One region of the Cellulosimicrobium sp. EB106-03-01-XG111 genome, then DNA from elsewhere that is predicted to be linked to it. Evidence: riboswitches for the same ligand, from Rfam matches in the RefSeq annotation. Region 1 holds a riboswitch; each other region holds the start of a gene.
What was found. A riboswitch is a leader RNA that binds a small molecule or an ion and turns the genes downstream of it on or off. The one in region 1 is predicted to bind S-adenosylmethionine.

Region 1 (2,255 bases):
GCCGTCGATCACGGGCTCGCCCGTCGGCAGGCGCGACCAGCCGCCGTCCGCGAACCGGTCGATGCCGCTCGTCGCGAACCGGGCCGAGACGTCGTCCTGGTGGTCGGCGAGGAAGCTCACGGTCAGCGTGCGCGCCGTCGAGACCGCGGGCCACGACGACGACGTGGACGCGAGCGAGAACACGAGCAGCGGGGGCGCGGCCGAGACGGAGATGACGGACGTCGCGGTGAAGCCGACGAGGCGGTCGCCGTGCTCGAGCGCGACGACGGCGACGCCCGCGGGGTGGCCGCGGAACACGGCCTTGTACTCGTCGGGGGAGAGCTGGGGCTCGTCCTGCTCGGCCAGGAGGGCCTCCAGGTGGGTGAGCTCGGCGGTCATCGGGCCACCCCCGCGAACGCGTCCGCGACGGCCTCGTCGGTGCGGGCCGACGGGAGGTCCCCCGCCGGGGGGAGCGGTGCCGTGGCGCGGCGCAGGGCGTCGCCCTCGCGCGCGAGCCACGCGTCCACGACCGGCCCCAGGTCCGCGAGCTGCGGCTCGGTGACCGTGAGCGACCGGGTCGGGACGACGGCGCCGAGCTCGACGAGCACGGGCCGCAGGTGCACCTCCCCGACGAGCGCGTGCGCCGGGTTCCCCGACACGACGAGCGGGACCACGACGACGCCCGCGAGCCCGTCGGGGCCGTAGAGGTCGAGGAAGGCCTTGAGCAGCCCGGTGTACGACGCCTTGTAGACCGGGGTCGCCACGACGGCGACCGTCGCCCGGGCGAGCTGCGCGCGGGCGACGTCGGCCGCCGGGTGGTCGGCGGCGAGCACCTCGGCGGCGAACGACGCCAGGTCGACCGTGGCGACGTCGGCCGTGCCGAGGACGTCGGCGACGCGGCGCGCGACCGTCTCGGCGGCGCCGAGCGTGCGCGAGCCGGGCCGCGGGTTGCCCGAGACGGCGAGCACCGTCGGGTGGGTGGGGTGGTGGGTCATGTGCACCTCGCAGTAGTCGTCGATCACGCTTGCCGTGCGGGCCGTCCTCGCCGGTGGCGGGGCAGGCCGGGCCCGGCCTGGTCATCTCCCGGAGCACCCCGCCGTGACAGGGGGTTGCCGGCCAGCGAGCCGGGGCTTGGCGCTGGCGCTCGTGACCTGGGGACGGGTATAGCAACCGCCTCGGGAAACTGCACCGGATCGGTAGGGTTTCTCAGTGGGTGGACGGATGTGTCGTCGCCGGTGCCCCTCGTGCCGCCCGGTGCCGCCTCGTGCGGGCCGACCCGGCTCCGCGGCCGCCCGTGCCGGTGCGCGCGGAGTGAGACGGTGTGACGGGAGCTTCTGGCACAGGCGTACCGTCAGCAGGAGTTCCGCCCGCGTCAGACGAGGAGTACCCATGGACAGCCGACTGCAGTCCGTCTACGACGAGGTCCTGCGTCGCAACCCCGGCGAGGCCGAGTTCCACCAGGCCGTGCGCGAGGTCTTCGACTCGCTCGGCCCCGTGCTGCGCAAGCACCCGCGCTACGTCGAGGCCGCCGTCCTCGAGCGCGTGTGCGAGCCGGAGCGCCAGATCATCTTCCGGGTCCCGTGGGTGGACGACACCGGGCGCGTGCAGATCAACCGCGGCTTCCGCGTCGAGTTCAACTCGGCGCTCGGCCCGTACAAGGGCGGCCTGCGGTTCCACCCGTCGGTCTACCTCGGCATCGTGAAGTTCCTCGGCTTCGAGCAGATCTTCAAGAACTCGCTCACGGGCATGCCCATCGGCGGCGGCAAGGGCGGCTCCGACTTCGACCCGCGCGGGCGGTCCGACGGCGAGGTCATGCGGTTCTGCCAGTCGTTCATGACCGAGCTCTACCGCCACATCGGCGAGAACACGGACGTCCCCGCGGGCGACATCGGCGTGGGCGGCCGCGAGATCGGCTACCTCTTCGGGCAGTACAAGCGCATCACCAACCGCTACGAGTCCGGCGTCCTCACGGGCAAGGGCATCTCGTGGGGCGGCTCGCTCGTCCGCACGGAGGCCACGGGCTACGGCACGGTCCTCTTCGCGCAGAACATGCTGGAGACGCGCGGGCAGGCGCTCGACGGGCGCCGCGTCGTCGTCTCGGGCTCCGGCAACGTCGCGATCTACGCGACGGCCAAGGCGCAGCAGCTCGGCGCGAACGTGGTCGCGTTCTCCGACTCGTCGGGCTACGTCGTCGACGAGGCCGGGGTCGACCTCGAGCTCCTGCGCCAGATCAAGGAGGTCGAGCGCGGGCGCGTCGCCGACTACGCCGCGCGCCG
Region 2 (2,255 bases), on a different contig from region 1:
AAGTGGGCGCCGAGGTGGATCTGCTTGCGGGGTCGGGTGCTCATGTCGGGTCCGTCCGGGCTCAGGCGATCGCCGCGTAGCGGTTCGCGGGGTGCGGGAGGCCGAGCGTGTCGCGCAGCGTCGTGCCCGGGTACGCGGTGCGGAACAGGCCCACGCCCTGGAGCAGCGGCACGACCCCGTCGACGATCGCGTCGAGGTCCGTGCTCAGCGACGACGGCCGCAGCAGGAAGCCGTCGGCGGCGCCGGCGTGCGCCCACTCCTCGACCGTCGCCGCAAGGTCGCGCGCTGTGCCCACGTGCGTCAGCGAGTCCGTGTCCCACGAGACGCCCTCGAGGTCCTCGAGCAGGTCGAGGCGGGCCTGCGCGCTCGCCCGCGTGTCGCCGACGACGACGTAGGCGTCGACGAGGACCCGGAGCGTGTCGGGGTCGCGCCCGGCGTCCGCGGCCGCGTCGCGCACCTGCGACCGGATCGCGGTGGCCTCGTCGCGGGTCGCGGCGCGGACCCGGACGACGTCGGCCCGGCGGGCCGCGAGGTCGAGCGACGCCGGCGTGCTCGCCCGCACGACGACGGGCGGCTGGCCCTGCGGCGGGCGCGGGGTGATCGACGGCCCCTTGACCGCGAACCGGATGCCCTCGTGGTCGACGTAGTGCAGCTTCTCGCGGTCCACGAACCGGCCCGTCGCGACGTCGCGGATCTCGGCGTCGTCCTCCCACGAGTCCCAGAGCCGCGTGACGACCTCGACCGCCTCGTCCGCCTCGGCGACGGCGTCGGGCTCGTCCTGGGCGCCCTTGCGCCCGAAGGCCGCGGCCTCGGCCGGGGTCGTGGACCACCCGACCTGCCACCCCGCGCGGCCGGAGCTCACGTGGTCGATCGTCGCGACCGCCTTGGAGACGTGGAACGGCTCGGTGTGCGTGGTCGTGACGGTCGGAACGAGGCCGATGCCCGCGCTGCGCGGAGCGAGCCGGGACGCGACGAGCGCGGCGTCGAGCCGGCCGCGCACGGACCCGTTGCGGCCCGGCTGGAGGGTGAACGCGTCGTCGAGCGTGACGAGGTCGAGCAGGCCGCGCTGGGCGGTGGCGACGAGCTCGACGAGGCGCTTGGCGTCGAACAGGCGCTGGGCCTGGGAGCCCACGGTCCGCCAGGCGGCGGGGTGCGCACCGGCGTCGGTGAGGTCGACGCCCAGGTGGACGGTGCGGGCGGGGCGGGGGTCGGGCATCGCGAGGATCCGTTCTGGGACAGGCGCCGACCGCACACTCAGGGCGCGGCGGGGTGCCAGGGGGTGGGCAGGGTCGCCCCGCCGCGGGGCGGCAGGGCGGGGCCGGGGAGGCCGGAGGGAGGCCCGTCAGGGCGTGCGCACAGGCGCGCGCGGCGTCAGGAGCGGGGCGTCGTCAGCGACAACAGGTGACGCGCGCGGGGGCGCCGACCGGACAGGAGACGACGGCTGCACCGCGGACCGGACAGGGGCACGTCGGCGCGTGCGGGGTGCTCACCGCGGTGCTCGACTGTCGCCGGTCCATCGTCCGTCTCCTTCGTGCCCGTCGCCGGGCGCCGCGTCGTTGCCCCGCACCGCGCGGGTCGCGCGTCGCGGGACCTGGTCCTCACCCGGGGCACCCCGCCGCGCGGGAGGGTTGCCGTCCGACGAGCCGGGGCTTGGCGTCGGAGCTCATGACCATGTCCTGTGCCGAGGTCCGTGGACCTCGGTTGCGCGGGAACTTACGAGCGGGCACGGAGGGTGTCAACGCACCGCCGGGACCTTCCCACATACTGGACTTGATCGGTCAACTTTGAGCGCCGACGGCTCTCGTTTGCACCGAGTGCATCGATGCACCTAGTGTCAAGAGGTGCCTCCCCTGCCCGGACCCGAGCGCCCGACCGCGCCCGTGACGGACGCCGCCGACCTCGCCGCCCCCGGCCCGGACGCCCCCGCTCCGGACGCCGCGGCTCCCGACCGCCGCGCGGCCCTGCGCGCGCGCCACCGCCGCGCGATCGTCGCCGCCGCCGCGACGCTCATGGAGGAGAAGGGCGGCGCGCGCTTCACCGTCGACGAGCTCGCGGCACGGGCCGACGTCGCGCGCCGCACGATCTTCAACCACTTCGCGTCGCTCGACGACGTCGTGGTCGAGGTCTGCGAGGACGTGCTGGGCTCGGTCGTCGAGACGCTCGGGGCGAGCGCGGCCGAGCCGGGCACCGACCGCCCCACGCCCCTCGACGACGTCACCGCGGCGCTGCGCGGCACGGACCTCGTCGGCCCCATG
Region 3 (2,255 bases), on a different contig from region 1:
GAGCATCCCTGTGCAACTCCTCCAGGAGCGGATAGAGCAGATTGCCAAGAAGGGAAAGGCCACTGGCCGACTCCTCGGTATGCTAGAGGGATTCGATAGGAATGCCCATCGAACGGGCATACCGCAACGTTCTTTCGCATCTGCTGTTCTGGCCAACATGTACGTGTCGTCGTTGGACGATGTGCTTGAGGGCCACTCCTCAAGCATCATGGAACTTGTCGTGCGCGGAACGAAGGGGGCGAACCCGCGAACAAGTTGGACGCGCTGGATGGATGACATTTGGCTTTTCGGGGATGACGGAGCGTCGATGCGGTCGGCCCAACTCGAATTGCAGTCCACGGCGCGGTCGTTGGGACTCCATGCAAACAGCGCAAAGACAAGGCTCCTGGAAGGTCCAGAGGTTTGGGAGCGCGCGATGCAGATCGAACACAGTGCAATCGATGAGGCGCTCGATTCGAAGGCGGATGAGGGGCCACTCGAGGAACTCGTGGATCGTCTATTTGAGGAGCCAGCCGTCGCGGGAAGGACGAGCCTCAAGTTTGCGGCTAATCGCATGCTAAAGCATGGCTCCAGCTACCGTGTGATTGATATGCTTGATGCATGCGTCGAGATGCCGCACGGTGCGGACATCCTTGGTCCGCTATTCAGAGAGAACTTTGTTCAGGCGAGCTTGCAGGATTGGCTCGTGGAACATTCGAGGTCCGAATGGGCTGCTTTCGAGTGGTCTACAGCACACTACCTGCGAATGATTTCGCCTAACATTAGGCCGCGAAAGAACATGATCGAACTCGTGGAGTCGCTGGTAAGCGAACCGGCGACATCGGCCCCACTGCTCGCCATGGCCGCTCACCGCTTAGCCTGCTGGGACCCCGACAAATTGCGCGGTGCAGCCCGCGCTTCGATGCCCCACTGTCATCAACCTCTAAGCCGGCGAATCCTCGCGTTCTGCGCGCTCGCGTCAAATGAGGCACGCACGGTGGTCAGGGATTGGCTAAAGCAGGAGGAGGAGAACCTGCTAGCCCTCAAGGTACTCGAGAATTCAAATTATGGCCTTCCCAAAATCTCGAAATTTTACAGCGCGTGAGTCCGGCGGCCCTCGGCGTGCAGTGACCGTGGGCCGCGACGTCGCGAGAGAGCGTCCACCATGCGGACTGCCCTGACCACGGGTTGACACGGAGTGCCGCCGCGCACATCCTGGACGCAGGTCATGAGTGCCAGCGCGAAACCCCGGTTTGCTGGCCGGCAACCCTCCTCTCGCGGCGGGGTGCCCCGGGTGACGACCAGGCCGCACGCCGACCGGCGGGCGGCAAGCGCGGGGAGGTTCTCCCCGGACGACCCTGGAGGACTGTGCCATGACTGCTCTCGCGGACGTCTCGTGTCCCACCGACGCCCCGGCCCCTGACCTCGCGGCGCTCGCCGACGCGCCCGCGCTCCTGCCCGTCGTCGGCGGGGACACGCTCGTCCCGCTCGTCGACGGCCGCAGCGTCCCGTACGCGAACCTCGACGTCGCGGCGTCGGCCCCGGCGCTGCGCTCGGTCGCGGACCGCGTGACCGAGGTGCTGCCGCTCTACGCGAGCGTGCACCGCGGCGCGGGCTACCTGTCGCAGGTCTCCACGGCGCTCTACGAGGCGTCGCGCCGCACGATCGGCACGTTCGTCGGCGCGCGCGAGGACGACGTCACGGTCGTCACGCGCAACACCACCGACTCGCTCAACCTGCTCGCGGGCTGCGTCCCGGCGAACGCGGACGGCACGCCCGCGCGCGTGCTCGTCCTCGACGTCGAGCACCACGCGAACCTGCTGCCGTGGCAGCGCGCCGGGGGCGCGACGGTCCTCGCGGGCGGCGCGTCCGTCGCGGAGACGCTCTCGGGCCTGCGCACCGAGCTCGCGCGCTTCCCGTACGCGCTCGTCGCCGTGACCGGCGCGTCCAACGTCACGGGCGAGTCCCTGCCGATCACCGAGGTCGTCCGCGCCGCGCACGACGCTGGCGCGCGCGTCGTGCTCGACGGCGCCCAGCTCGTCCCGCACCGCGGGTTCTCGCTCGCCGCGTCGGGCGCCGACTACGTCGCGTTCTCGGGGCACAAGACCTACGCGCCGTTCGGCGCGGGCGCGCTCGTCGGGCGTCGTGACTGGCTCGACGCGGGCACCCCCTACCTCGCGGGCGGCGGCGCCGTGCGCCAGGTCGCGGTGACCGGGACCCAGTGGCAGACGGCGCCCGCGCGCCACGAGGCCGGCTCGCCGAACGTGGTGGGTGCC

Region 2: linked by a shared signal. The riboswitch ahead of AC3WT4_RS08095 (LLM class flavin-dependent oxidoreductase) and the one ahead of AC3WT4_RS17755 (NAD(P)H-dependent oxidoreductase) in region 1 are both predicted to bind S-adenosylmethionine.
Region 3: linked by a shared signal. The riboswitch ahead of AC3WT4_RS07990 (aminotransferase class V-fold PLP-dependent enzyme) and the one ahead of AC3WT4_RS17755 (NAD(P)H-dependent oxidoreductase) in region 1 are both predicted to bind S-adenosylmethionine.

What each region holds. Positions count from the first base shown of each region.
Region 1 is NZ_JBYTEQ010000026.1:235-2,489, forward strand. It holds gene AC3WT4_RS17750 (flavin reductase family protein) at 1-378, opposite strand, end outside; gene AC3WT4_RS17755 (NAD(P)H-dependent oxidoreductase) at 375-974, opposite strand; SAM riboswitch class IV at 1,029-1,131, opposite strand; gene gdhA (NADP-specific glutamate dehydrogenase) at 1,369-2,255, shown strand, end outside.
Region 2 is NZ_JBYTEQ010000006.1:225,389-227,643, reverse strand. It holds gene AC3WT4_RS08100 (NtaA/DmoA family FMN-dependent monooxygenase) at 1-44, opposite strand, end outside; gene AC3WT4_RS08095 (LLM class flavin-dependent oxidoreductase) at 62-1,216, opposite strand; SAM riboswitch class IV at 1,564-1,671, opposite strand; gene AC3WT4_RS08090 (TetR/AcrR family transcriptional regulator) at 1,842-2,255, shown strand, end outside.
Region 3 is NZ_JBYTEQ010000006.1:200,131-202,385, forward strand. It holds gene AC3WT4_RS07985 (RNA-directed DNA polymerase) at 1-1,084, shown strand, start outside; SAM riboswitch class IV at 1,204-1,319, shown strand; gene AC3WT4_RS07990 (aminotransferase class V-fold PLP-dependent enzyme) at 1,353-2,255, shown strand, end outside.